Regions from separate parts of the Janthinobacterium sp. HH104 genome, predicted to be linked through region 1. Evidence: predicted binding sites of a transcription regulator. Region 1 holds the regulator's gene; each other region holds the start of a gene.
What was found. The regulator FNR, encoded in region 1, switches genes on or off when oxygen is low (the NO sensors DNR and NnrR bind a similar motif). The targets are predictions, from matches to a motif close to TTGATNNNNATCAA.
Positions count from the first base shown of each region.

Region 2: the regulator FNR is predicted to act here: its motif matches at 6,583-6,596, upstream of JAB6_RS05900 (serine protein kinase).
Region 3: the regulator FNR is predicted to act here: its motif matches at 5,389-5,402, upstream of JAB6_RS15630 (universal stress protein).

Region 1 covers NZ_LRIB01000033.1:64,431-74,153, reverse strand. Annotated here, with positions in the region: gene JAB6_RS13010 (putative DNA modification/repair radical SAM protein) at 1-962, opposite strand, end outside; gene modA (molybdate ABC transporter substrate-binding protein) at 1,100-1,858, shown strand; gene modB (molybdate ABC transporter permease subunit) at 1,874-2,551, shown strand; gene JAB6_RS12995 (sulfate/molybdate ABC transporter ATP-binding protein) at 2,563-3,264, shown strand; gene JAB6_RS12990 (TOBE domain-containing protein) at 3,248-4,057, shown strand; gene JAB6_RS12985 (response regulator) at 4,125-7,205, opposite strand; gene fnr (fumarate/nitrate reduction transcriptional regulator Fnr) at 7,445-8,203, shown strand; gene JAB6_RS12975 (FixH family protein) at 8,207-8,731, opposite strand; gene ccoG (cytochrome c oxidase accessory protein CcoG) at 8,786-9,723, opposite strand, start outside.
Region 2 covers NZ_LRIB01000020.1:91,618-101,340, reverse strand. Annotated here, with positions in the region: gene JAB6_RS05920 (nucleotide sugar dehydrogenase) at 1-507, shown strand, start outside; gene JAB6_RS05915 (SDR family oxidoreductase) at 507-1,742, shown strand; gene JAB6_RS05910 (SpoVR family protein) at 1,829-3,307, opposite strand; gene JAB6_RS05905 (DUF444 family protein) at 3,304-4,521, opposite strand; gene JAB6_RS05900 (serine protein kinase) at 4,524-6,479, opposite strand; gene JAB6_RS05895 (S1 family peptidase) at 6,736-7,917, shown strand; gene JAB6_RS05890 (hypothetical protein) at 8,085-8,417, shown strand; gene JAB6_RS05885 (catalase) at 8,509-9,723, opposite strand, start outside.
Region 3 covers NZ_LRIB01000035.1:157,311-167,033, forward strand. Annotated here, with positions in the region: gene JAB6_RS15600 (sulfite reductase subunit alpha) at 1-752, shown strand, start outside; gene JAB6_RS15605 (DUF2325 domain-containing protein) at 767-1,996, opposite strand; gene JAB6_RS15610 (hypothetical protein) at 2,035-2,361, opposite strand; gene hemP (hemin uptake protein HemP) at 2,447-2,644, opposite strand; gene JAB6_RS15620 (Crp/Fnr family transcriptional regulator) at 2,896-3,702, opposite strand; gene JAB6_RS15625 (response regulator transcription factor) at 4,040-4,684, opposite strand; gene JAB6_RS15630 (universal stress protein) at 4,840-5,307, opposite strand; gene JAB6_RS15635 (protein phosphatase CheZ) at 5,775-6,632, shown strand; gene JAB6_RS15640 (chemotaxis protein CheA) at 6,632-8,527, shown strand; gene leuC (3-isopropylmalate dehydratase large subunit) at 8,805-9,723, shown strand, end outside.

The DNA of each region.
Region 1 (9,723 bases):
AGCGGAAAATGTTCGCGGTGCGCCAGCGCCCACGCCAGTTTCGGATCGATATCGAGCGCCAGGTTGCCGCCCGTGGCGGGCAGCAATTCGCTGGCCTGGAAACCATAGCTGCGCAGCAGGAAATCGGCCTGGTACAACCTGTGTTCGCGCAGCATCGGCGGCGGCGCCAGCGGCACGCTTTTCGGACTGTCGGGGATCGGGCTGAAGGCCGAGTAGTACACGCGCTTGAGTTTATAACTGCCGTACAGGGTCTCGGCCGTGGAGAGGATCTGCTGGTCGTCGCTGGCATCGGCGCCGACGATCATCTGCGTGCTTTGCCCGGCCGGCGCGAAACGGGGGGCGCGCGGTTCTTCCGCTTTCTCGTCGAGCTTGCGGCGTATCGACCCCATCGCCAGCTTGATCGTATGCACGCTCTTTTCCGGCGCCAGCTTTTGCACGCTGTCCTGTGTCGGCAGTTCGATGTTGACGCTGAGCCGGTCGGCATAGCGGCCCGCCTGCGCGATCAGGGCCGGATCGGCGTCGGGAATGGTTTTCAGATGGATGTAGCCGCGGAACTGGTGCACCTCGCGCAGCTCGCGCGCCACCTGCACCAGCTGCTCCATCGTGTAGTCGGCCGACTGGATGATGCCGGAACTGAGGAACAGGCCGTCAATGTAGTTGCGCAGGTAAAAGTCGCTCGTCAGTTTCACCACTTCGGCCACGGTAAAGCGCGCGCGCGGCACGTTCGACGTGCGGCGGTTGACGCAGTACTGGCAGTCGTACAGGCAGTAATTCGTCAGCAGCACTTTCAGCAGCGAGACGCAGCGCCCGTCCGGCGTGTAGCTGTGGCAAATGCCCATGCCCGAGGTGGCACCAAAGCCATCCTTGCCGATGGAATCGCGCTTGGGCGCGCCGCTGCTGGCGCAGGACGCGTCGTACTTGGCCGCGTCGGCCAGGATTTCCAGCTTGTCCGTCAATTCCATGGCTCACCTCAATATACTGTGTTTATATACAGTATATCAGGGAATGCAGCTTGCGCTGGCTTGACCTGTGCGATGGCAGATCGCTATATATCGGTGTATATTACGGACCTGGTTCTCTTCTCATCAAGGATACGATCATGCGCCTCACCTCCCTCGCCACACTGCTCGGCGCCGCCCTCTTCGCCACCGCCGCCTCGTCCGCCCTTGCCGGTGAAGTGGTCGTGTCGGCCGCGGCCAGCCTGACGAATGCATTCAAGGAGGCGGCGCAAAGCTACGAGGCGCAGTATCCGGGCAGCAAGGTATCCCTGAACTTCGCCGCTTCGGGCGTGCTGCTGCAGCAGATCGTCAAGGGCGCACCCGTGGACGTGTTTGCCTCGGCCGACCAGGAAACCATGGATGCGGCGCAAAAGCAGGGCCTCGTCTTGCCGGCCGAGCGCATGGACTTCGTCGGCAACAGCCTGGTGCTGATCGTGCCGCACGATAGCAAGCTGGGCATCAAGAGACTGGCTGACCTGACGCACAAGGGCGTGACCCGCGTGGCCATCGCCAATCCGGCCAGCGTGCCCGTCGGCCGTTATTCCGAAGGCGCACTGAAGAAGGCGAAGCTGTGGGACGCCGTGCAATCTAAAGCCATCGGCACGCAGAACGTGCGCCAGTCGCTCGACTACGTGGCGCGCGGCGAAGTCGACGCGGGCTTTGTCTACGCCACCGACGCGGCCATCATGAAGGACAAGGTCAACGTGGCGATGGAGGTGCCGCTGGACGCGCCCGTGCTGTACCCGATCGCCACCATCAAGGGCAGCGGCAATGCGGCCGAAGCGAAGCGCTTCGTCAGCTATTTGCAGACGACGCCGGCGCAAGCCATCCTGGCCAAGTACGGCTTTAAAAAGCCATAAAGCAAACGAACGCGCATGGATATCGGCTGGACCGCGCTGGCCCTGTCGCTCAAAGTGGCGGCGTGGGCCACGGCGCTCAATTTGTTGCTCGGCATCGGCACGGGCTATCTGCTGGCGCGCACGCGTTTTCCCGGGCGCGAGCTGCTCGACGCCCTGTTGACCCTGCCGATGGTGATGCCGCCGACCGTACTCGGCTACTACCTGCTGGTATTGCTGGGCCGGCGCGGTACCTTGGGCATCTGGCTGCAGGACAACTTCGGCATCAACCTGATTTTTACGTGGCAGGGCGCGGTGATCGCTTCCACCGTGGTCGCTTTCCCTCTCGTCTTCAAGCCGACGCGCGCCGCCTTCGAGGCCGTCGACGGCCAGCTCGAGCAGGCGGCCCGCGTGCTGGGCATTTCGGAAATGGCGATTTTCTTTCGCGTCACGTTACCGCTGGCCTGGCGCGGCATCCTCGCCGGCGTGCTGCTGGGATTCGTGCGCGCGCTGGGCGAGTTTGGCGCCACCCTGATGGTGGCCGGCAGCATTCCCGGCAAGACACAGACCCTGTCGGTGGCCGTGTATGAAGCCGTGCAGGCGGGCCAGGACGACGTGGCCAATACGCTGGTCGTGATCATCTCGGTGGTCTGCATCGTGGTGCTGCTGTTGGCTGGCCGCCTGGCGCCCGGGCGCGTCGCGCACAAAGGACGCTGAGGATGACGCCCATGCAACTCGACCTCGACATCCGCGCCACCTTGCGCTCCGGCAAACGCCGCTTCTACCTGCAGGTGCAATGTACGTCCGGCAGCCAGCGCATCGCCATGTATGGCCCGTCCGGCGCCGGCAAGAGCATGACCCTGAAAGCCATTGCCGGACTCTTCACGCCGGACGAAGGCCATATCCGCCTGAACGGGCGCACCTTGTTCGACTCGGCCGCCGGCATCAATTTGCCGCCGCAGCAGCGCAATGTCGCCTACCTGTTCCAGGATTACGCGCTGTTCCCGCACCTGACGGTGCGCCAGAACGTGGGCTTTGGCCTGAGCCGCGGCTGGTTCAATCCGCGCGCGCGCGAAAAGTTGGCCAAGGTCGAGCATTGGCTCGACGCCTTCCACTTGCAGGAACTGGCGCACCAGTTCCCCGACGAGTTGTCCGGAGGCCAGCGCCAACGGGTGGCGCTGGCGAGGGCGCTCGTGGCCGAGCCGTCCGCGCTGCTGCTCGACGAGCCGTTTGCCGCCCTCGACCCGGCCCTGCGTGTCAAAATGCGCCTGGAACTGAGCCAGTGGCAACAGCGCCTGGACGTGCCCATGATCCTGATCACGCACGATCCGGAAGATGCGCGCATCCTGGGCGAGCACGTGCTGTACTTGCGCGACGGACAGATCGATAACAGGGAAGACCACATGGCATTGGGTGAACGCATTGGATAAAATCGGCTTGCAAGGCTCGCTATGGATGACGGTGGGCGGAGAAAACCTGGGCGGCGCCGGCAGGGTGGAATTGCTGGGCGCCATCGCCGAATGCGGTTCTATCACGCAGGCGGCCAAGCTCGTCAAGATGAGCTACAAGGCGGCCTGGGACGCCATCGACGCGATGAACAATCTGGCCGGCGAACCGCTGGTCGAGCGCCTGACGGGCGGCAAGGGCGGCGGCGGCACGCGGCTGACGCAACGGGGGCGCCAGCTGGTCGACAATTTCCGCATCATCGAGCGCGAGCATGCGCGCTACCTGCGCCAGCTGGGCAGCCAGGCCGAAGGCATCGCCGACGATCTTTTACTCATACGGAGAATGGCCATGAAAACGACGGCACGTAATCAATTCCTGGGCAAGGTGGCCGAACTGAAACAGGGCGCCGTCAACGACGAAGTCACCCTGGAATTGCCCGGCGGCCAGCACATCGTTGCCATCGTCACGCAGGGCAGCAGCGCAAGCCTGGGCCTGGTGCCGGGCGCGGAAGCGTTTGCGCTGATCAAGGCTTCGTCCATCATCCTCGTGGCCGACAGCGAAGGCGCACGCTTTTCCGCCCGCAACCAGCTGGCCGGCACGGTCACGCGTGTGCAGACGGGCGCCGTCAACACGGAAGTGGTGCTGGACTTGCCGCGCGGCGGCACGATCGCCGCCATCATTACCAATCAGAGCAGCACGGACCTGGGCATCGCCATCGGCAGCAGCGTGACGGCGATGTTTAAAGCATCTAGTGTGATCCTCGGTGTACCGGCGTAAACGGCGGCGCTGAGCAAAGTTCCGGGGTCAGACCCGGCGGGTCTGACCCCAGCTTTACGTTGCAGGCCTAATCTTTCAACCGCGACAACCAATCCGCCGCCGCCGCCAGCGCCAGTTCCAGCTCCTGCGCCGTGTGCGCCAGCAGGCTTGGGACTTCGTCCAGGCGGCCAGCGTCGATGGCTTCCTCTGTGGCGAACGCGGCGCGGATCAGGCGTTTCGTGCCCAGGGTGCCGACGGAGCCGCGCACGCTGTGCAGGATGCGCGCCACGTCGCTGTGGCGGCCCGCCTGCAATGCTGTTTCCGCGTCGCGCACGGGCGTCATGCCCTTGTTCAGCGCGTCTTCGACCATGCGCCGCAGCACGCCGCGCCCCTTCGCGTCGCGTCCCATCACGCGCATCAGCGGCGCCATGGAAAACACTTCTTCATCGGCGACGCGTACGGGCTCGGCCGTCTGCACTTGCGGGCGCTTGGGCAGGTGGCGCAGGATGACTTCCATCATCTCTTCCACCACCACGGGCTTGGCGATGAAGTCGCTGATGCCGGCCGTCATGCAGCGCTCGCGCTCGGACGCCAGCACGCCGGCCGTCATGGCGATCACGGGCAGGCTCAGGCGCAGTTCCGTACGGATGATGTGGGTGGCGCTGAAACCGTCCATGACGGGCATCTGCATGTCCATCAGCACGATGTCGTAGCGCAGCGCTTCCGTGCGCAGCCGTTCCACGGCCTGCAAGCCGTCGCCTACCACGTCGAGGGTGGCGCCCATGTGTTCGAGGATGCCGCGCGCCACGGCCTGGTTCAAATGATTGTCTTCCACCAGCAGGAAATGCACGCCGGCCAGTTCCGTGCCCAGCGGCTGGTGCAGGATGCGCTGCTCGCCGCCGTCGTTCTTCGTGATCAGGGCCTGATGCAGGGCATCGAACAGGCTCGATCCCGTGATCGGCTTCATCAGCACGACGTCGGCCTCGGCCGCGCTGGAGATTTCCTCGAGGTGGTTGCGGGCGAAGGCGTTGACCATCACCACGATGGGCTGGCGCTGGCCGCTGGCCGCCTGGCGGATGGCCTTGGCCGTGGCCAGGCCGTCCATGACGGGCATGTGCCAGTCGGCCAGCACCACGTCGTACGGTTGCTGCTGCGCCAGGCGCTCGCGGTACAGTTCGATGGCGGCAAAGCCGGAATCGACTTCGTCGGCCAGCCAGCCCCATGCCTCGATCAGCTTGACGATCAGTTCGCGCGTGGTGCGGTTATCGTCGGCCACCAGCAGGCGCAGCTGGCCCAGGGCCGGCGTGCGCCGCGTTTCGGCCGGCTGCGCCAGCATCTCGAACGGCACGCTGAACCAGAAGCGGCTGCCCTTGCCTTCGCTGCTGGCGACAGCGATGTCGCCGCCCATCATGTGGATCAGCTGCTTGCTGATGGCCAGGCCCAGGCCCGTGCCGCCGAAGCGGCGCGTGATGCTCTGGTCGCCCTGCGAAAACGCGGCAAACAGCTGCTGTTGCTGCAGTTCCGTCATGCCGATGCCCGTGTCGCGCACTTCGAAGCGCAGCCAGGCGCGGCCGCTCTCGCTCCTGCTCTCGGCCAGGCTGACGGCCACCACCACTTCGCCGTTCTCCGTGAACTTGATGGCGTTGCCGGCCAGGTTGACGAGGATTTGCTGCAGGCGCTGGGCGTCGCCCACGAGGCGCCGCGGCACGTCGGGCTCGACGGCGATGGCCAGTTCCAGCTCCTTTTCGCCCGCATTCATCGTCATCGTCGTGGCCAGGGTATTCATGACTTCGTCGAGGTCGAATTCGACGGGCGACAGTTCCATGCGGCGCGCCTCGATCTTCGAATAATCGAGCACGTCGTTGAGGATGCCCAGCAGCGACTGGCCCGCCACGCGCACCATGGTCAGATACTTGCGCTGTTCCGTATCGAGCTTGGTATTGCCCAGCAAATACACCATGCCCAGCACGGCATTGAGGGGCGTGCGGATTTCATGGCTCATGTTGGCCACGAAATCGCTCTTCGCGCGGTTGGCGGCCTCGGCCCGGTCGCGTTCCTGCTCCAGTTCCGCCGCGCGCGATTCGAGTTCCTGCTGCAGGCGGTCGCGCTCGCTCATCAGGCCGTTGAACGCCTCCGTCAGTTCGCCGATCTCGTCGCGCTGCTGCACCGGCACGGGGGTGAAACGGCTGCCGCTGGTACGCAGGGCCAGCAGGGTGTCGCGCAGGCGCACCAGCGGCGACAGCAGGCGCACGGTGACCCAGCCCAGAACAAATGCGGCTAGCAGCGAAGCGAGGATGCTCCACAGCACCAGCCGGTACAGCACGCCATCGAACGGTTCGAAGGCGTCCGCGACGGGCAGCGAGGTAGCCAGCAGCCAGTTCACCGATTTCAAACGCTTGAAGCTGTTGACGGCCGTGATGCCGCGGCTGTTCGTGCTGACCATGCTGCCTTCGCCATCTTCCTTCAGCAGCTGGGTCGTCGTCAGGTTGGCGTTCGGCTGGCGCGGCTGCAGCAAGCGGCTGGTATCGGGATGCAGCACGTAGCGCGGCACGGCGCCGCGCGTGAGGATGAAGTAATAGCCGCTCTTGCCGATCTTTTCCGAGCGCAGACGCCCCAGCAGGTTGTCCTTGTACAGGCGCAGCACGCCGATCACCACGCCGGCCACCTGGCCATCGGCGGCCAGCACGGGCGCCACCATCTGCACGATGGGCATGCCGCTCGACTTGCCGAGCATCGGCTCGGTGATCATGGGCTGGCGCGTGCGCAGCACGGTCTGGAAATACTCGCGCTCGGCAACGTTGATGCCGGCGCGCCCCGCCACTTCCGGCATGTCGGCCACGACGGCGCCATGTGCATCGAGCACCAGCACGTCGTCGAACAGCACCAGCATCGAGCGGCGCGAATAGTATTCGCGCAATTGGGCCGGCTGGGCCATCAATTCCGGCGGCTGCTGCCTGGCCGTCAGGGTGACGATCTGCAGCAGCATGCCCAGCTTGTCGTCGAGCTCGGCAGCGGTGCGGCTGATCAGGGACGACTGCTGGCTCAGCAGTACTCGCGTGAAGTCGTCGCGCATATGCTGCACCTGGATCATGGTGACCAGCGCGATCATGGCGATCGAGGTCAGGCTGGTGGCCAGCGCGACTTTTGCTTTGATGCCGAGAGGCTTCATGATTTCCTTTTCAGTACCGGGCGGCACAGGCGGCAGATAATGCTGTTAGGAATTTTCCTATCAATACATCAAGTTGGCAAGCGGCGCCGCGCAAATGGCCCTCCCCGCATGGGCTTTTGACGATGTTGCCATATAATTAAAGTCGGAACGTCGTTTATTCGCCGAAATTGCGGTGAAATTGGCACACGGCAACCCTGTATGCAGTAAACTTGTTGTTGCATTTTCTAAAAGGTACCGACATGACTGAAGCGCTACTCACTCCAACCTTGCCCACAGTGACCGTGGAAGCGTTGCGTGCGCGATGCTCGACCTGCAGCATGCATCAATTGTGCCTGCCGATGGGCCTCGATATGGGCGACATGGACAGGCTGGACCAGATCATCGGCCGCCGCCGCAAGATCGTGCGCGGCGCCTCGCTGTTCCGCATCGGCGACTCGTTCCAGAACCTGTACGCGATCCGGCTGGGGCACTTCAAGACGTACCAGATCAATCCGGGCGGCGAGGAGCAGGTGACGGGTTTCCAGATGGCCGGCGAACTGCTGGGCATGGACGCCATCAGCGCCGACCGCCACCACTGTAATGCGGTGGCGCTGGAAGACAGCGAAGTGTGTGAAATCCCGTTTTCCAGCCTGGAACAATTGCTGGGCAATATGCCGACCCTGCTGCGGCATTTCCACCGCATGATGAGCCAGGAAATCACGCGCGAGCAAAGCGTGATGCTGTTGCTGGGCAATATGCAGGCGACGCAGCGTTTTGCCGCCTTCATCGTCAACCTGGCGTCGCGCTACGAAGCGCGCGGCTATTCGAGCAGCAAATTCCAGCTGCGCATGTCGCGCGAGGAAATCGGCAACTACCTGGGCCTGACCATCGAGAGCGTCAGCCGTTTATTGTCGAAATTCAAGAAGGAAGGCTGGCTGCGCGTCTCGAACCGCGAGATCGAGATCCTGCAACCAGCCAAGCTGAAAGCCATTACGGCCGGTACCGACGTCTGCAAGTAAGGCTTATAACTCTTCGTCCGCATGCAGCGCGATGCTGCGCTGCACGGGCCAGGTCCAGATGCCGGACAGGCGCCACTCGCGCTTGTCGTTTTCCACCAGCACCTGCCAGCGGCTGCGCTCGAGCATCGGCAGCGCGACCGAGAAATTGCCGGCCGCATCGGGCTGCACCAGCAGCTTGATATCCTTTTCCGGCAAAGTCGCATGCGCCAGGTGCAGCTGCAACGGCCCCTGATAGGCCTTGCCGAAGCTGTGCACGGAACCGGTCAGGCGCGCTGACGCCACGTCGTACGCCAGGCTCGTATCCATCGCCAGGTCGCTGGCGATCGTGTCGCGCTTCAAATCCTGGTTGATCGCCTTGCCCTGCTTGTAATAATCGCCCACCACCAGCGCGTCGGGCTGCGTAAACGCGATATAGCCCATGAAGCTGCCGACGACCACGGACAGGCCGGGACCGATCATCAGCAGCCATGGCCAGCGGTGCTTGTACCACGGTGCAACGGGAGGCTGCAGTTTCAGACTGTCGGACATGGTATTTCTCCTGTGTAAACGGCCAGCCCCCATGCGGGGACCGGCCTTCCTGCATTAACGCGGCACGATGAAGACCGCGCTTTCACGCACATGCAGCGACGGGTCGTCCAGCGATTGCAATTCGATCGCAATCTTGTTCGAGCCCTTCTCGCCCACGCCGTGCGGCACGCGCAGGCGGATCGGCCAGCCCAGCGTTTCCGTCGGCTGCAAGGTCACTTCTTCGCGCGTCAGCAAGGTCAGGCCCGGCAAGCCGGAAGCGCTGATTTTAAAATGCTGGCTTTGCTCGGACGTGTTCATGATCTGCAGGCGGTAGACGTTTTCGATCATGCCGTCTTCCACTTCGCGTCCCATCGAACCGCGGTCGCGGATCACGTCCATTTTCAGGGGCGTGCGCAGGGCCAGCGAGGTACATACGGCGATGATGATCAGGGCCAGGATGGAAGTGTAGATCAGGACGCGCGGGCGCATGGCGCGCTGGCGTATCTGCTTCGAATTGAAGTTGTTTTCCATCGCATGGTCGGTGCTGTAGCGTATCAGGCCACGCGGCCGCTCGACCTTGTCCATCACGCTGTTGCAGGCATCGACGCAGGCGGCGCAGCCGATGCATTCATACTGCAGGCCGTTGCGGATATCGATGCCGGTCGGACACACCTGCACGCACAGGGTGCAGTCGATGCAATCGCCCAGCTTGTCGTTGTTGCCGGCCTTCTTGCTCATGGCGCCGCGTGGTTCGCCGCGCTTGGCATCGTAGGTGATGATCAGGGTGTCCTGGTCGAACATGGCGCTCTGGAAGCGCGCGTAGGGGCACATGTATTTGCACACCTGCTCGCGCAGCCAGCCCGCGTTGCCGTAGGTTGCCAGGCTGTAGAACAAGACCCAGAACCATTCCCAGGGACCGAAATTGAGGGTGGTCACCTCGCGCGCCAGTTCCTTGATCGGCGTGAAGTAGCCGACAAAGGTAAAGCCCGTCCACAGGGCGATGGCGCCCCATA
Region 2 (9,723 bases), on a different contig from region 1:
GTCGACCCATACTATTTGACGCACAAGGCGGAAATGCTGGGCTACCACCCTCACGTGATCCTGGCCGGGCGCCGCATCAACGACGGCATGGCCAAGTTCGTGGCGGAAAAAACCATCAAGGAAATGGTGCGTGCCGGCTTCAAATTGAAAGGTTCGCACGTCAACGTGCTGGGCCTGACCTTCAAGGAAAATTGCCCGGACCTGCGCAACTCGAAAGTGGTCGACATGATCCACGAACTGCAATCGTACGGCGTGCAGGTGCACGTGCACGACCCCGTCGCCGATGGCCGCGAAGCGCTGGAAGAATACGGTTTATTGCTGGAAAGCTGGGAACAGCTGCCGCAGGCAGAGGCCATCATCAGCGCCGTCTCGCACCAGGCCTTGCTGGCCCGTCCGCTGGCCGACTTCCAGGCCAAGGTGCTGGAAAATGGTTGCTTCATCGACATCAAATCGCATTTCGACCCCCGGCCGCTGGAAGACGGCGGCCTGCACGTGTGGCGGCTGTGATGGCGGCCGACACCTTCGATCGGGCCGCAAACGCGGCGCGAAGCGCCTCCGCTGGCGATCCGGCTGCCGGCGCCTATGCGCAAGCCTGCGAACAACTGAACAAGGAACCTCGGCGCTGGCTGGTGACGGGCGTGGCCGGCTTCATCGGTTCGCACCTGCTGGAAACCTTGCTGAAGCTGGGACAGGAAGTGCGCGGCCTCGATAATTTCATGACGGGCCACCGCCACAACCTGGAACAGGTGCGCGCCAGCGTGGGCGAGCAGGCGTGGCAGCGCTTCACCTTCATCGAAGGCGATATCCGCGACCCGCAGGCATGCGCGCGCGCGTGCGGCGCGCCTGCACCGGTGCAGGCCACCTGCAGTGGTGATGGTGAGGCAGACGCAGGTACAGATACGACCGCTGGCGGCGGCGTCAGCAGCGGCAGCTTGGCCGAGCGCGGCCGTGCCGGTGCGGGCGGCCCCGTCGCCGCCGTCGATTTTGTGCTGCACCAGGCGGCGCTCGGTTCCGTCTCGCGTTCGCTGGAAGACCCGCTGCTGTGCCACGCCGTCAATGTCAGCGGCTTCCTGAACATGCTGGCCGCCGCGCGCGACGCGGGCGTGCGGCGCTTCGTATATGCGGCCTCGAGCGCCACGTATGGCGACCATCCAGCCCTGCCGAAAGTGGAACAGCACATCGGCGCGCCGCTGTCGCCGTATGCCTTGAGCAAATATGTCAACGAGTTGTATGCGCAAGTGTACGCGCGCTGCTACGCCATGCAGACGGTAGGGCTGCGCTATTTCAATGTCTTCGGTCCGCGCCAGGATCCGCTGGGCGCTTATGCGGCCGTCATTCCCCGCTGGATCGCCGCCATGCTGGATAACCAGGCCGTGCACATCCATGGCGACGGCGCCACCAGCCGCGACTTCTGCTTCGTGCACAATGCCGTGCAAGCCAATATCCTGGCCGCCACCGGCACCGACCCGGCAGCCGTCAACCAGGTCTACAACGTAGCCGTCAACGCCCGCACCAGCCTGACGCAGCTGCACGCCGCCATGCAGCAGATGCTGCTTGCCGCCCGCCCGCAGCACGTGCCGCTGGCGCCGCACTATGGCGAATTTCGCGCCGGCGACGTGCGCCATTCGCAGGCGGACATCGCCAAGGCGGCCCGCCTGCTCGGCTATGTCCCCACGCACAACCTGGCGCAAGGCTTGCGGCAGACCATCGCCTGGTATGTGGAGCAGGCTGAACGGGCTTGAATGGCAAGCTTGCCACGCGTGTGGTACAAGCCTGCCGGGTACACCCTGATATCCGCCAGACCGCCTGCCGTTCAGTGGTTCAGTATTCAGCGTTGCGCAGGCGGCGCTGCCGGCATGGTTGACGCAGGCGACGCGGGCGGCTCCGGTACGCCTTCGGTCTTGCTGCGCAGAACCCGGGGCGTGCCGCGGAAATCGGCCGTATGCAGGGTGACGGGACGGCGCCAGACGCGGGCGATGTACGCCAGCACCTGCTCCGCCCGCTCCAGGTCGAGGCCGCGCCCGTCGCGCTGGTGATCGTGGCGCAGTACCAGGCTGCCGTCGTCGTTGAGCAGGGTGGCGGCGATGCACGGCGCGCCATAGTTGTATTTGGGCGCCAGGATGGCTTCGCGGATGGCCAGCAAGTCGCGGCTGGCCATTCGTGTTTCGCCATCGCGGCGGCTTTCATGCACGAACAGGCCCAGGCGGTCAGCCAGTTCACCATCCAGATAGTTGCGAATGAAACTGCAGTCGTCGTCGTCGCGGCAAATCTGGCGCGCCCGCGCCAGTCCTTGGCGCTCGATGATGTGTTCCCACATGCAAAAACCCAGGTGATAGGGGTTGACGGCCAGCGCCTGCTGGTGCTCGCCCGCGTAAGGGCGCACCACGTCCGAGTGCGACTTGATGGCGGACAGGTACAGGGCCGGCGGCAGGAAGTCGGCTTCGCGCAGCAGCCGCGCATGCCAGTAAGAGGCCCAGCCTTCGTTCATGATTTGGCAGGCGTACACGGGATAAAAGTAAAACGACTCTTCGCGCACGGCCAGGAAAATGTCGCGTTCCCAGTTAGCCAATTCCGGCCCATATTGCGCGATAAACCAGAGTAAATCGTATTCGGGCTGCGGCGGTACGAGGGGGCGCTGCGCCAGCCGTGCCCGCGCCGCCTCGTGCGCCGCCAGCGCGGCCGCTTCACCGGGCAAGCGCTGGTAACGCCGCGCAAAAGGATCGTCTGCGCCGGCCCCGTCTTGCGTGCCGGCCACACCGGCTGGCCCGGATAGCGTGGCATAGGGCGGGCGGTGCAGTTCGGCATGGATGTCCACATGCTGTTCCAGCGCCAGTGCCGCGTCGAGCACGGCTTCCACCTGCTCCTGTCCGTGCCGTTGCAGCGCCATTTCGAGACGCTGCGCCCGCGCCGCGCTTTGTTCCAGGATGTGCTGGCCCGCCATGGCGCCGAAACGCAGGAACAGGGCATTGCGGCTGGCAAAGTCGGCGTGGCCCAGCACATGGGCCGTGACGAGGGTGTTTTCCGCCACGGAATTGTGCTCGGCCATGTAGGCATGGCAAGGGTCGCCGGGAAACATGACTTCGAACATATGCGAGTTGCCCATCTTTTGATGCACGAGCTGGTGGATGTAGCGCACGCCGAACGACCAGTGGCGCATGCGCACGGGCAAGCCATAGATGGCGATCTCGGCCATGAAGCTGTCCGGTACCAGCTCGAACTCGACCGGCGCAAACTCCAGTCCCAGTTCCCGCGCCAGCGCTTCGATGCGCGCCGCGTAGCCATCCAGGTTGGCTGTGTCAGACGTCATGCCGTTTCCTCCGTATCGGCCGCCTCGTGCTGGAAAAAGGTGCGGATAGCCGCCCAGATATCGTCATTCCTGCTGAGAATGCTGCTATGCAAGGGCAAGCCGCGCCGTTGCTGCTCGGCAAACAAGCTGTGCATTTCCGTTTCCAGGCTGCGCGGCACGCCGGGCACGGTTTCCACATAGCCCATATAGTTGAGCAAGGCGGCCAGTTCACCGAGGGCCAGGCTGGCCGCTCCCCGGTCTTCGCTGAAATTCTCGCCATCGGATGCATAGAACAGGTAGGCGTTGTAGCGTCCCGGTGCGTAGTGTTCCTGCAGCAATTCGCGGCTCAGGCGAAAGGCGGTGGACGCCACGGTGCCGCCCATGCCATTGACCTGGAAGAACTCGGCTTCGGAAAATTCCCAGGCCCGCGTCGTATGCGCGATAAAGCGCGCTTCCACGCGCGCATATCTGCGGCGCAAGCCCTGCAAGGCAAAGAAAAAGAAGGATTTGGCCAGCTTGCGCTCGGCCTGCGCCATGCTGGCCGATACGTCCAGCACGAAAAACACGACGGCATTCGTGCTGGGCCGGGGCAGTGGCTGCACCTGGCGGTAGCGCAAGTCGTCATTGGTGAAAGGCACGGGTTGCGCTTGCAGGGCGCGCCGCTTGATCGCTTCCTTGACGGTGCGCCGCCGGTCCAGCCGCGAACGGGCGCCATGTCGGTCCAGGCCGCTACGCACGAGCCGTACGTCGTCGATAGCGCCCAGGTGGCGCGGTTTCAGGTGCGGCAGCTCGAAAGCGTCCCATAGCCAGTCGAGTATATCGTCAATGGCAAACTCGAGCAGCAGGCGCACGGCTCCCTCGCCATCGCCGCCTTCGCCTTGCATTCCGGCCTCGCCCGTGGTGGCGGGACGGGCTGCGCGCAGGATATCGCCGGGCTGGCCGCCACCCTGGCCCGCGCCTACGCTGTTGCGCGCGGGTGCCAGGCGGAAACGCGCATGTTCGAGCAGGTGCATGGGTACTTGCACCGTGCGCTGCTGCGGCCCGCCGATCAGGTCAGGCGTGGCGATCAATTCGGGCAAATGCGCCTGCACGGCGTCGCCCACTTTCTGGTTGTGGCGCAGCCAGTCGCGCGCGCCACGCGAGAACAGCCCGTACCAGGGGCGGGCCAGGGCTGGCGCGGACGATCCCACTGGGTTATTGTGCTTGCCGCTGCCTGGCGAGGTCGTGGCGGACATGGCTATTCCTGCGCCAGCAAGGTGGTCACGTAGTTGAGCGCTTCGCGCGCGCTGTGGGCGTCATAGCCATATTCGTCGACCAGGCGCTGTTCGACGGCGGAGATCCTGGCCCGCACGTCGTCATCGGGCCGCTTGGCCGAGCCCACGAGGCGCAGCACGTCGCGCCGCTGCTCGAACAGATATTGCTGGATGGCGTCGTGCAATTGCGCATGGCTGCCCAGGCCAAACGCCTCGCCCCGCTTGAAGGCGCTCATGGCCTTGCGTACCACTTCTTGGCGGAAAGATTGCTTGCCCGAGTCGCTGATGTGGATTTTCTCTTCCACTGCGCGCAGGAAGCGCTCGTCGGGACGGCGTTCTTCGCTGGTGATGGGATCGCGGATCTGGCGATTGTCGAGCATGGCTTCGACTTCATCGAGATATTTGTTCAGCAAGTCTTGCGCTTCCTGCTCGAACGATACGAACAGGGCCTTGTGCACGTCAGCCTTGACCCAGCGGTTATAGAAATCCTTGCGTGTGAGCACCAGGTAATCGACCCACTTGCGCTTGCGCCGCGGTTCGATGCGCGCATCGCTTTCGATGCCATCTTTCAGGGCCAGCAGCACGTCCATGGTGGACAGGCTGTTGCGCTGGGCGGAAATGATGGCGTGCGACAGGGCATTGATGACGAAACGGGGCGATACGCCCGACAGGCCTTCGTCGGGCGCCTTGTCGCGTTCGCGCACGCGGCGGATGTCGGCATGCTGCAGGTCGTCGACGTCTTCGTCGGCGTATATGCGCAGTTTCTTGACCAGTTCGGCTTCCTTGTCGTCGCCCTCAGGCAAGCGGCTGAGGATGGCAAACACGGCCGCCGCATGCAGCACGTGCGGATCGAGGTGCACATCGCGGAAGGCGGGCGCGGCCGCCTGGATCAGCTTGCGGTAGATGCGCGCTTCTTCGCGGTAATTGAGCGTGTACGGCACTTGCACGATGACCATGCGGTCGAGCAAGGCCTCGTTTTCGCTTTCTTGCAGGAATTTGCGAAATTCGGCCAGATTCGTGTGCGCGAGGATGGTTTCGTCGAGGTAAATCAGGGGAAAGCGCGACACCTTGACATTCTTTTCCTGCGTCAGGGTCAGCAGCAGGTAGAGGAATTCCCGCTTGACCTTGAGGATCTCGATCATTTCCAGCATGCCGCGGCTGGCCGCATACACGGCGCCCGACCACGACCAGGCGCGCGGATCGCCTTCGTCGCCGTACTGCGCCACTTTCGACAGGTCGACGGAGCCGACGAGGTCGGCCAGGTCGGCCGTGGTGGGATCGTGCGGCGCATACGTGCCGATGCCGCAGCGGCCCGCCTCGGACAGGTGGATGCGCTCGACGGGCATGCGCAGGAAGTCGCCCGCGTACTGTTCTTCCAGGCGGGCGCGGCAATGGGGGCACAGTTCGCCGTGCAGCTCGGCATCATAGCTGGCGCGAAAGTCGGCGCGCATGCTGTGCGGCACCAGGTGCAGCGGCGATTCGTGCACGGGACAGCCGGCGATGCCGTACAGCGCGCCTTCGCTGCTGTGGCTGTATTCTTCCAGCCCCCGCTTGAGCAGGATCACCATGGTCGACTTGCCGCCCGACGGCGGGCCCAGCAACAGCAGCATGCGCCGGCCCACTTCGGAGCCGGCGGCGGCCGCCTTGAAGTAGGCGGCGACGCGGTCGATCGCCTCGTCGATGCCGAACAGCTCGTCGTCGAACAGGCGGCAGCGGAAACGTCCGGCATCGTCCGTCTGGCCGTTCCAGCGCATCATGTCCCACAGGTACTGGTGCGCGCTGCGCGTCAGCAGAGCCGCGCGGCCGGGCAGGATCTGCTCGATGAAGTCGGCAAAACTGCCGCGCCATGGACTGATGCGGTGCTTTTCCGCCCAGGCCGCCATGCCGTGCATAAAACCGGCATGCTGGTCCGCAGGCGCGTCGTCGGATTGGCGTGTCATACCAGGGCTCGTCATTGTTCCCCCATCCATACCGTTGCTGCCGTGGAGCAGACCCAATTCCAGCCTGCCAGCCAAGTATACGGCGCTGCCTCTGCCCGCACGCCTGATCTGGCTCAACCTTGACGAGGGAACTATTTTTATCCTTGCTGCCCCCGCTGGGACAGGGCGGCCATGTGTCGGCGCGGTTCAACCCAGATCAATACCGGCCCGCGCGGCCAGCCCACACTGGTGTTTCGGAACGACCTACGAGGAGAGCATGATGATTGGCAACGAGAATGGTTTCAGCGCCCCGCCTGGCGGTAGCGGCAGGGGACAAAGCGCGGACGATGAAGAGGCCGTCGGCCAATTTGCCGCCCCCGGCGAAGACGACAATACGATCGAGAGCGCGTCCGTCTCGGACGTGCCCGACGCCTTGAGCGGTGTCAGCATGGAATTGCTGGAAATCAAGCGCAGCATCGAAGACGGCATGCGCCAGTCCATCTCCCAGGCGGCCGGCGTGCGCGCGGCCGATGCCTTCAGCGACGGCGGCAATATCCAGGGCGTGTCCATCGGCCTGGGCGAGGGCGCCAGCGACAGCTCGTCCGGCGAGCCGGGCTTGCCGGCCCTGACCCTGTACGTGGCCGAGCCCACTTCCGTCGACCGCGCCAAGGCCGCCATCGTGGGCGCCATGGGCGTGCGCGCCGTGTCCAGCGACAGGGTGCCCGTCAACATCGTCGTCACGGGCGTGATCGATGCGCAGCCGCACCGTTTCCGCTTGCGCCCCGCGCCGGGCGGCGTGTCGGTCGGGCATTTCCGCATCACGGCCGGCACCATCGGCTGCCTGGCCGTGGGGCGCAGCGCGCCGCGCAACAGCCGCTTGATGATCCTTAGCAACAATCACGTGCTGGCCAATTCCAACGGCGGCGTCTTCAACGACTGCATCGTGCAACCTGGCCCCATCGACGGCGGCCGCTGTCCCCAAGACCAGGTGGCCGTGCTCGAGCGCTTCGTGCCCATCAATTTCAGCGGTGGCGTCAATTTCGTCGATTGCGCTACCGGCTGGGCCTGGCCAGACAGGGTGCGTCCCGAACTGGTCTACCTGAGCGGCGGCGTGCCCGCGTACTTCCGCATCAGCAATGCGCTGGTGGCGCCCGCGCTGGGCATGATGGTCGGCAAGTCGGGCCGCACGACGCAATTGACGCAGGGCCGCATCACGGGCCTGGGCGCCACCATCAACGTCAATTACGGCGGCGGCAGGATCGCGCTGTTCCAGGACCAGATCGCCATCACGGGCGTGAGCGGGGCGTTCAGCGCGGGCGGCGATTCCGGTTCCTCCATCTGGACCTGGAACCAGCAGCGCAATCCCGTCGGTTTGCTGTTTGCCGGCGGCAATAACATCACCTTTGCCAACCAGATGCGGCGGGTGGTGGTGGCGCTCGACATCAATTTGTATACTTGAACCCTTGAGGAGACGGCGCGGCGCAGGTGTCGCGCCGCCTCGTCCTTGTATAACGCTGTTTTTTGCACGATGATGATGGTATGAGGGGCAGCAGCCATGTGCCCGGCGAACGGCGCTGCGGCGCACGATGGCCGGGTGTATCATGGAAGGCATCAGGAGGGTGGGTCATGTCAAACAGTAAATTCGCACAATCGCCCTATGGCGTCTTCGAGGACGCCGCCATGCCGTATTTGCCGGATGAGACTCTTGGACACGGCATGGGGCAATATGCTCCTGCCGCGCCCCAGGGCCGGCTGGAAGCGGCAAAGCGGCGCAACGAGCGGGCGCTGATGGCCATCGATGGCGTGGAAGGCGTCAGCGTGGGGCAGACGGCCGTGGGCAAGGAAGCGCTCGTCGTGTATCTGCGCGACTCGTCCGTCAAGCGGCGCGTGCCGTCGCAGGTCGAGGGCTATCCGGTGGAAACGAACATCACGGGCCAGATCGATATCCAGCGCTGGTAGGCAGCAAGCGGGCCTGAACACCTTGCCGCGGAGCGTTGCGTTGTGATGGAAGGCCTGTTGCCAGGCCTTCCATGCAGTCTTGCAGCCTGCCTTATTTGCTCAGGCGGCCGATTGCTTCGGCCACGCCCGCGCCATAGGCGGGGTCGCACAGGGTGCAGTTGCCGATGTGGCGTTGCTTGACTTGCTCTGACGCGCCCGAGATGGCGCGCGCCGTGTTGTCGAACAAGGCTTGCTGCTGCGCCGCGGTCATCAGGCGGAACAGGGCGCGCGGCTGCGAATAGTAATCCTCGTCGACTCTGTGGTTCCAGTGGTCGGCCGCGCCTTCGATGCTCAATGGCGGCTCGCGGAAGTCCGGCTGCTCGGCCCATTCCTGCTCGCTGTTCGGTTCATAGCCTAGGGTGCCGCCCATGTTGCCGTCGACGCGCATCTGGCCGTCACGGTGGTAGCTGTGGAACGGGCATTTCGGCGCGTTGACAGGGATATGGCTGTGGTTGACGCCGAGTCGGTAGCGCTGCGCGTCGCCATATGAGAACAGCCGGCCTTGCAGCATCTTGTCCGGCGAAAAGCTGATGCCGGGCACCACGTTGGCCGGGTTGAAGGCCGCCTGTTCCACTTCCGCAAAATGGTTGTCGGCATTGCGGTTCAGTTCCAGCACACCCACTTCGATCAGCGGATAGTCGCCGTGCGGCCACACTTTCGACAGGTCGAACGGGTTAAGGTGATACGTGCCTGCCTCTTTTTCCGGCATGATCTGCACGTACAGGGTCCAGCGGGGGAAATCCTTGTTTTCGATGCTTTCGTACAAGTCGCGGTGCGAGCTTTCGCGGTCCTTGCCGACCAGTTCTTCGGCTTCCGCGTCCGTCAGGTTTTGAATCCCTTGCTGGGTTTTCAAGGTGAACTTGACCCAGAAACGCTCGTTTTGCGCATTCAGGAAGCTGAAAGTGTGGCTGCCGAAGCCGTGCATATGGCGGAAGCTGCGCGGCAAGCCACGGTCGCTCATCACCACCGTGACCTGGTGCAGGGCTTCAGGCAGCGAGGTCCAGAAATCCCAGTTGCTGTTGGCACTGCGCAAGCCGGTGCGCGGGTCGCGCTTGATGGCGTGATTCAGATCGGGAAATTTCAATGGGTCGCGCATGAAGAAGACGGGCGTGTTGTTGCCGACCAGGTCCCAGTTGCCTTCTTCCGTGTAGAACTTCAGGGCAAAGCCGCGGATATCGCGTTCCGCGTCCGCCGCGCCCCGTTCGCCGGCCACCGTGGAAAAGCGCGCGAACATCGGCGTTTTCTTGCCCACTTCGCCGAAGATTTT
Region 3 (9,723 bases), on a different contig from region 1:
GCGACTGGCGGCTGACGCAGCGCCGCCACCTCAACCCTGGCAGCGCCGGCGGCGCCATTTATCACGTGGAACTGGCGCCCGTGGCGGGCGCCTTGCCGGAGTGGCAGTCGGGCGACCTGGTGCAGGTGACGGCGCCCGCCGACCCATCGCAGCCGCGCGAATATTCGATCGCCTCGATCCCGCGCGATGGCGGCGTGCACTTGCTGGTGCGCCAGCATGCGCATCCCGATGGCAGCCTGGGCCTGGCCTCGGGCTGGCTCACGGCGCAGGCCAAGGTCGGCGACGTGGTGCAGCTGCGTTTGCGCCAGCACCGGCGTTTCCGTCTGGAAGACAATGCCCAGCGGCCATTGATTTTGATCGGCAACGGCAGCGGCATCGCCGGCTTGCGCGGACATTTGAAAAGCCGCGTGCTGGCAGGGCAGCGGCGCAATTGGCTGATCTTTGGCGAACGCAATGTGGCCCACGATTTCCATTATCGCGAAGAGATTGAAGGCTGGCACGCCAGCGGCGACTTGCCGCGCCTGGACCTGGCGTTTTCGCGCGACCAGGTGGAACGGACCTATGTGCAGGACCGCCTGCGCGGCAATGCCGATGAAGTCAAGCTGTGGCTGGAGCAGGGCGCGGCCATCTATATTTGCGGCAGCCTGGCCGGCATGGCAGGCGGCGTCGACCAGGCGCTGCAAGAGATCCTGGGCCGGCCCGCGCTCGATGCGCTGGCAGCTGAAGGGCGCTACCGGCGCGACGTGTATTAAGAAAGAAGGACTGTTTACGGCTGGATATCGGCCAGCGGCGCCGTGTCCATTTCGCCGCTCACTTCCTGCAAGCCGCGCGCCAGGCTGGAGATGCTGGGGTTGTCGATGAAGACGCAACGTTTGCCCGTGCGCTTGCAATAATCCTTCACGCGCCAGTAGGCGCTGTGGCTGATGCAGCCCGTCTGGCAAATCACCAGGTCGGCCGCCGCCAGGCTCGAGTCGAGCAGGTTGGCATTGTCTTCCAGGCCCCCGTCGTGGTGGGCGAACTGCGCGCCCACCCGCTCGATCAGGGCGCGGTAGGTGGCGACATTGCCGCTGCGTCCGCCCACGCACAAGACGCTTTGGTCGACGAGGCGGATCGGCATTTTGAGCTTGCCGCCGGTCGGCACTTCCAGCTTCGGCGCCGGTGGCGGCGCGACAGCGGCCGGGCGCGGCTGGGCCTGTTTCAATTCCGTGATTTGCTGGCGCAATTCCTTTTCGCGCTCATCCATTTGCGCCAGGCGTTCGACCAGGCGCGTGCGTGATTCCAGCGCGGGGATGGCGGCCTGCAACTGCGCCAGTTCCGCGCGCAAGCCGTCGATCACGCTATCCTTGCCGATGGCCTCGGCACGCGTGCGCAGCAGCACGGCTTCCTGGCGTTCCAGCTCGCCCGTCTTTTCCATCAGGGCGGCCTGGCTGCGTTGTTGCAGCTTGGACAGTTCCTGTGTCAGGCGCGCGTTTTCTTCTTGCAAGGCCGTAAATTTACCCATGTCGGCGCGCACGCAGGCGCCGGCCTGGTGCTGGATCATGTGCAAGTCGCGGCACATCTGCTCTTCCAGCTCGGCATCGCAGCGCGGGTGCGTCAGGCCGGCCCAGAAAGCGCCCGACACGTCGCCGTTGGCGACGGCCGTGCGCCACAGTTGCGCTACCTGCTCCGTCGTCTTGGCGCCGCGAAAGCGCAGGATCACGGGAGCGTAGCGGCGTTCGAGTTCCTTTTGCAGCGCCTCGGACAGGCGGTTGCGTGCGCCGCATTCCGTCACGGCGCCCACGTGCACTTCGTAGTCGTCGGCCAGCACGCGTCCGCCCGTCATCTTGCCTACCAGCTTGCGCAGGTAGCCCAATGGCAAACCCACGCCCACCAGCGGGCAATGGCAGGTGTGCGACAGTTCCCACAGCCGGCGGCGGCGCGAAGCGAGCGCGGCCGTTTCCGTGTCGGCGTGGGCGCAATTGCTGATGACGGGCAGGGACTGGTCTTTGTCACACATGGCGGTATCCTGTTGGGCGGTGGAGATGTTGAAGAGAACTATTGCGGCAGGGGCGAAGCGGGGCGCCTGGCGCTCAGCATGCGTGCCAGGCGATCCAGCAAGGTGGTCTTCGGCGGCACGGGCTGGTGCAGCGCCACCAGGGCGGCCCATTGCTGCGACAGTTGCTGGCAAGTTGCTTGTAGCACGGGACTCAGGCCGGGCGAGCCGGCCAGCGCTTGCAGATGGCGTTCGATGACACCGGCCAGTTTCTCGCAGGGACTGCCCGCATGGTAGTGCGACATCAGGTGCAGCACGGCCGACAGCAGCAATTCAGGCTGTTGGCTTTGCGGGGAAGAAAACATCGGGGAAGGTCGGTCGTGCGCCATCAAACACTCCTGTGCGGTGGTTTGGCTGGCTGCGCGCACGGGGCGCGACTGGCTGGCGAGCGTGGTGACTGGCTGCCGTGCTGCTTCAGGCAGTCAGGATCAGCTTGTTCAATTGGGTGACGCGCAGGCGATAGATCTTGCCGCTGTGCTCAATCTCCACTTCGCGGCCCTGCTGCAGCAGCGCTTCGCTGGTGATGCGGCGCGCCGGCTGGGCCATGCTGACGGGAGGACGGACGTGGGCAGTAGCGGCATCCTGGATCAAGGCTGGTTTTGAGCTTTGCATGTTGGGCTTTCTTTATCTCAGTTGAGAATGATTCGTATTTGCATTATTGTTGAATGTGGCCCGAAAAGCAAGGCTTATTTGTGCGGAACCTGCGCTTTTTTATGGCAGCGCGACGCCTTGGCCGACGAGGTCGTTCAAAGGCGGCCGCTGGCGCGGCGTGGAGGGGCGGTGGCGGCAAAAAAGACCCGGCAAGGCGGTGCGCGCCTTGGCCGGGTCAAGCCTGTGCCAAGCTGGAAGAAAGCGGGATGGCGTTAAATCGTGGCCAGCAATTGGGCCGAGGCGGCCGCCGCAGCGGTGGTGTCGGCCTTGAGCTTGGCGGCGGCCAGCTGCTTGGCGCGCGAGCGCGAAGGTGGCAGGCGGCGCAGGGTTTTCAGGGCGTCCGGATCCTTGATGCCGATGGTGCGCTGGTCAACCGAGATCAGGCCGATTTCATTGAAGGCGGACAAGGTGCGGCTCACCGTTTCCAGGGTCAGGCCCAGGTAGCTGCCGATTTCATGGCGCGTCATGCGCAGGTTGAACAGCTTGCTCGAGTAACCCATCTGCGCGAAGCGGTCGGCCAGCGAGACGAGGAAGCGCGCCACGCGAGCTTCGGCACTCAAGGCGCCCAGCATGCCGATCATCGCCTGTTCGCGCACCAGTTCACGGCTCATCACGCCGTACATGACGTTTTCCAGTTCCAGGTGAACACGTCCCAGCGCCGTCAGCTTCTTGAACGGCAGCAGGATCAGGTCGCAGTCGGACAGGGCCACCGCTTCCGAGGAGTAATGGCGCGAGTGGATGCCATCGACGCCCAGCATGTCGCCCTTCATGGGAAAGCTCAGTACCTGTTCATTGCCGAATTCATCGATGAGCACGGTTTTCAGGAAGCCCGAATTGACGATGTACAGGGTGTCGAACGGCTGGCCGATGGTGTGCACGCGCTGGCCCGTCTTGAATTGCACGTGCTGGAACAGCAGTTCATCGGCGGCGATGGTGCAGGCGCTGGAGATATGCAGCAGGTCGCACACCTCCTTCAGGTTCGACCAGAGCCGCCCCTGGCGCTGGCGCCCTGCTTCCATCGGAGAGGAGGGGGCCAGCGATGGGGAGGCGGCGCGGGTTTCGGGCGTTTGCGTGGACAGCATGTTCATCTCCTGGTGACAGGTAGTTCAGAGTTGAATAACAGGGTGCGCAGGACGGCGGGCAGGGAAGGGGCGGCGCGCGTCCAGGCAGGTAGAGCTCAATTCGCTGACGACTTGCTGTGTGATGAAATAACTTCCCAGCAACTTGATTACTGGTTTCAGTATGCCAACAACCGTATCCAATTAATATCAGCAGTGGCTGAATATGGCAGTAGGAGCTGTGGTAGGTGAGGTAGGATTGTTCCTACGGTCGACGCGCGGGCGCGCGCCGCCGTGCTCAAGTCTTGAAGGGGGATAAGAGGCGGTGCGCCACGGCGTACTGGACCATTTCCGACAGCGAACTCATGCCCATCTTTTGCATGATGCGCGTCTTGTGCGTACTCACCGTCTTGACGCTCAGGTGCAGATTGTTGGCGATTTCCGTGATCGACTTGCCCGCCACCAGCAGGGAAAAGACTTCGAACTCGCGGTCCGACAACTGTTTGTGCAGCAAGCTTTCATTCGGCATCATGATGTTGAGCACGAGCTGCTCCGCCACCTCGGCGCTGATATACGGACGTCCCGACGCCACCTTGTGGATGGCGCCCACGAGCTGGGTGCCCGCGCTTTCCTTGGTCAGATAGCCTTGCGCGCCGGCGCGGATGGCGCGCACCGCATATTGTTCTTCCTCGTGCATGGTGAGGATCAGGATGGCCAGCTTCGGCGCCTCGCTGCGGATTTGCCGGATCAGGTCGACGCCGCTGCGGCCCGGCATCGACAGGTCAAGCAGCAGCAGGTCGAAACCGCCCTGGCGTACGTGGTTGAGTACTTCAAAGCCGTCGATGGCTTCACCCACGATATCGATGTCCGGCGCGCCGTCAAGGATGCGCTTCAATCCTTCTCGCATGATGGTGTGGTCGTCGGCAATCACAATACGTATCATAGGCGGGCAATCTGGATGCGTGAAATCTGCTCTGTCCGTCACCGGACAATCAAATGTTGAGAAACGAGAAACGTTGCTATTTTAACTGACGCGGCCGAAAATTTGCCTTTTTCTTAATATGCCGGAAGCGGCGGCCTCCGTGGCCATGTGACCCCTTATTCCGACGGTGGTTCCTTGATCAGCCTATGCACGAGTACCGGCAGTTTTGAGTGCGACAGCACCTTGTTGGTGACGCTGCCCAGCAGCAATTGCCCCCAGCCGCTGCGGCCATGCGAGCCCATGAAAATCAGGTCGCAATGCTGCAATTGCGCCACTTCCACGATTTTCAGGGCGGGGCTGTCGGAAAAGGCCGTCAAGCCCGTCGCTTCCAGGCCCCGCTTGGCGGCCGCGTCGAGGATGGGCTGCCAGTGGTCGGCGCCCGCCTTGCGCATGGCGATGCGGTACTCCTCCTCGCTGGGGTAGCTTGGCGGAATGATCTCGATGTATACCGGGTACTGGTATTCGGGCGCCACGTACACGGCAAGGATGTCGGCGTGCATCTGTTCGGCAAAGGCAACGCCGGCACAGGCCGTCAAGTTGGAGACGGTGGAGCCGTCCGTGGCGATCAGAATTTTCTTATACATGGCAGATCCTTTGACGGTGACTGAGCGCGCGCAACGCCTCTTATTGTAGACGCGGCGGCAGCATTGTATTCATGTAAAGACTTGATAATTATCAACACAACTGCACCTTCAGTATAGACAACATTGGCAGAAAGATCGTGTTTTAGCTGCAACGCTGTCCATACTGCGCTGTTGCGCGGGCGCCCGGAAGCAGGATTTGTTGTACTGCGCGTGGTCTTGCACCCACGCCAATGGTAGTATTTCAAAATACAACAGCAGGAACACTTATTTCCTGGTGGAAAAGCTCTTGTGGACCAGCTTTGCACCAGGAAGCGCGTTTTGAGATTTACCAACAGGGCGGCGCCCTGCTACACTCGCACCATCGCAGCGGTATTGCCTCAAATCATCTTAATCGAGAAATTGTGGGTATCAGTCTGTAAAACGCACAGTTCAGGCGGAATTTTGACAAATTATGGAGAAGCAGGGATATGACCAACGCCGCTGATGATTTCGACGCATTATTCGATGAAGTATCTGCGCAAAGTGCGGCCGCGGCTCAGCCCGCACCTGCCGCCGCGCCCGCTCCCGCCGTGATTGCGGATGACGATTTCGACGCGCTGTTCGACTCCGTGTCGGCCAGCGCCGCCGTGCCGGCGGCCGCCGTGGCAGAAACGCCAGCCGCGCCGGAAGCGGCGCCCGTGGCCAGCGCCGATGCGCCTGGCGACGCGGCCGATCCCGTCGACCAGTCCGACAAGCCGATGTTCGAGCGCCTGGGCGGCATCGTGCGCCTGCTGCACGATTCGCTGCGCGAACTGGGCTACGACAAGGCGTTGACGGAAGCGTCGTCGCAGATCGTCGACGCCCAGGACCGCCTGGAATACGTCGCCACCCTGACCGAACAGGCAGCCAACAAGGTTCTGAACACGCTCGACGAAGGCATGCCGGCGCAAGATGTGCTGTCGAAGAAGGCCAAGGACATGGACAGCCGCTGGACGGCCCTGTTCGATGGCAAGCTGAGCCTGGAAGAATTCAAGGCCCTGGCCGGCGATTCGCGCCAGTTCGCGCAAGCCGTTTCCGAAGCAACGGAAGCGGAAAAAGCGCGCTTGCTGGAAATCATGATGGCGCAGGACTTCCAGGACATCACGGGCCAGCTGATCAAAAAAGTGGTCAACATCACCAAGACGGTGGAAAACGAACTGGCCCAGCTGCTGCGCGACAACGCGCCGGCCGAAGTGCGCGAGAAACTGGCGCAAAAGCCGGTGCCGCTGATGCAGGGCCCGTCCGTGCCGTCGGTGGCGCTGGACCAGGATAATGTAGACGACCTTCTTGCGGATTTGGGATTCTAATGGACGATATGCTCAAGGATTTCGTCGTTGAGGCGATGGATCTTGCGGTTAATGTTGAAGAGCACTTGTTGCGCCTCGAGCGCGATCCTGACAACAAGGAAACACTGAATGCCGTGTTTCGTTCCTTCCACACCATCAAGGGCGGCGCCGGCTTCATGGGCTTGCCCGCGCTGGTGGCGGCCTGCCATCTGACGGAAAACCTGTTCGATGCCTTGCGCACGGGCGCCGCGCCCGTGACCCCGATCGCCATCGAGGCGGCGCTGCAAGCGTCCGGTTTCGTCGCCGACCAGCTGACGGAGCTGGCCAATGGCGCCGCGCCGGAAAGCTTGCCGGCCATGCCGGAAGAGCTGGAACACATCCTGACGAACGCCATCGAAGGCAAGGGCATGGACGCGCCTGCGCCAGCCGCCGCCGTGGCGGAAGTGGCCGCGCCCGTTGCCGAGGTTGCCGAAGTTGTTGTGGCCGCGCCGACCGCTGCCGTTGCCACAGCCGGCGCCGATGGCCTGGACTGGGAAGCCATGTACAACGCCGTCGTGCCCGAAGGTAGCCGGGTCGCAGCCGCGCCGGTGTCCGCCGCCGCCGCTGCGCCTGCCGCCGTGGCCGCCGCCGCACCTGCTGCCCCTGCCGCTGCTGCCGCCAAACCGGCCGGCAAGAATTGGGATGGCGCCGAACGGCGTGAAGAGCGTCCGGAAGTGCGCCATGCCGCGCCCGTCAAGGAAGACAGCATCCGCGTCGACGCCGTCAAGCTCGACGCGCTGCTGGAAGTGGCCGGCGAATCCGTGCAGGCCGCCAACCAGGCTGCCGTGCTGCTCGAACGCTTGCTGCAATTCAAATTCGAAGGCCAGGCCGCCACCCTGATGGCGACCTTGGCGGAAACCCTGGAACGCGCTTCGCGCTACTCGACGGAACTGCAGCGGGCCACCCTGGCCACGCGCATGCAGCCCGTCGGCCGCCTGTTCCAGAAATTCCCGCGCCTGGTGCGCGAACTGGCGAAAGACCTGGGCAAGGATGTCGAGCTGACCATCGAAGGCGCGGAAACGGAAGTCGACCGCGTCGTCGTGGACAGCCTGTACGATCCGCTCGTGCACATGCTGCGCAACTCGCTCGACCATGGCGTCGAATCTCCGGAAGCGCGCCTGGCCGCCGGCAAGCCCGCCAAATCGTATATTTCGCTGAAAGCCTGGCAGGAAGCGAACAGCGTCATGATCGTGCTGCAGGATGACGGCAAGGGCATGGACCCGGTCTTCCTGCGCAGCAAGGCCCAGCAAAAGGGCTTGATCAGCGAAAACGCGCAACTGAGCAACGACGAATGCTTCCAGCTGGTGTTCCTGCCGGGCTTCTCGACCAAGGAAGTCGCCTCCAGCGTTTCCGGGCGCGGCGTGGGCATGGACGTGGTGAAAACGGCCGTGGAGAAAAACCGCGGCGCCATCCACATCGAATCATCGCTGGGCAAGGGCACGAAGTTTGCCATCCGCCTGCCGATCGAATTGTCGATCGTGCCGACCATGCTCGTGTCGACCTCGGGCGCCGCACTGGCGCTGCCGATGGCGGTGGTGCAGCGCGTCGTCGAATTGCCGGAAACCTTCATGGAAGTGGGCGGCGCGCCCGTGCTGAAAGACCAGGGCCGTCCATTGCCCGTGCGGTCGCTGGCCGGCTCGCTGGGCTACGAATCGTGCAGCGAGCGCGTCGGCATCGTTGTCGCCGCGCCACAGCCTTATATTCTGGCCGTGGAAGCCGTCGATGGCACGGCCGACCTCGTGATCAAGCCGATGACGGCCATCACCGTGGAAGGCATTACCGGTACTGCCCGCTCGGCCGAAGGCGAGCTGGTGCTAGTCGTGGGCCTATCTTTCCTGATGGATGGTTGCAGGGGAAGTGTGCGCATGGCTGCCTAGAAACACCGGCACTGACACCAAGCCCGCTGCAGACCTCTGCAGCGGGCTTTTTTTTCGGCTTTTTTCGATTTTTATTCGCCCCGCCGGCATTTTGGCGGATTTTCGTATCAGCAATTTTTTCGTCATATCCACAAGGCATGCCAAATTTTGTATCGCCTATCCCACGCTGGAGCGGCTTTTGGTTCTGCATTGCACAATATATGGCATAATCATTGCCGATCCCTTCGATCAGTACGACAGATCACTTACTACAGGCTGTGGCAACGCTGCATAAATCATGATGAAGACGCTTTACGACAAACTCTGGGAATCCCACGTTGTTCGGGCCGAAGATGATGGCACGACAATTTTGTACATCGACCGGCACCTGCTGCACGAAGTTACCAGCCCGCAAGCCTTCGATGGCCTCAGCGTGGCGGGCCGCCAGCCATGGCGCATTTCCGCCAACCTGGCCGTGGCCGACCATAACGTGCCGACCACCAGCCGCGTGGACGGCATTGCCGATCCGGTCTCGCGCCTGCAGGTGGAAACCCTGGACAGGAACGCCAAGCACTACGGCTTGACCTACTTCAACATGAACGACAAGCGCCAGGGTATCGTGCACGTGATCGGCCCTGAACAGGGTGCGACCCTGCCCGGCATGACGGTCGTCTGCGGCGACTCGCACACGTCCACGCATGGCGCCTTCGGCGCGCTGGCGCACGGCATCGGCACGTCCGAAGTGGAACACGTGCTGGCCACGCAAACCTTGCTGCAAAAGAAATCCAAATCCATGCTGGTGCAAGTCGACGGCGCGCTGCCGGCCGGCGTGACGGCCAAGGATATCGTGCTGGCCATCATCGGCAAGATCGGCACGGCCGGCGGCACGGGTTACTGTATCGAGTTCGGCGGCTCGGCCATCCGCGCCCTGTCGATGGAAGGCCGCATGACGGTGTGCAACATGGCCATCGAGGCGGGCGCGCGCGCCGGCATCATCGGCGTGGACGACACCACCATCAATTACGTCAAGGGGCGTCCGTTTTCGCCGGCCGGTCCGCACTGGGAGCGCGCCGTGGCTTACTGGCGCACCCTGCATTCGGATCCGGGCGCCCGCTTCGACCTCGTCGTCACCCTCAATGCGGCCGAGATCGTGCCGCAAGTGACCTGGGGCACGTCGCCCGAAATGGTGGTCGGCGTCGATGGCCGCGTGCCTGACC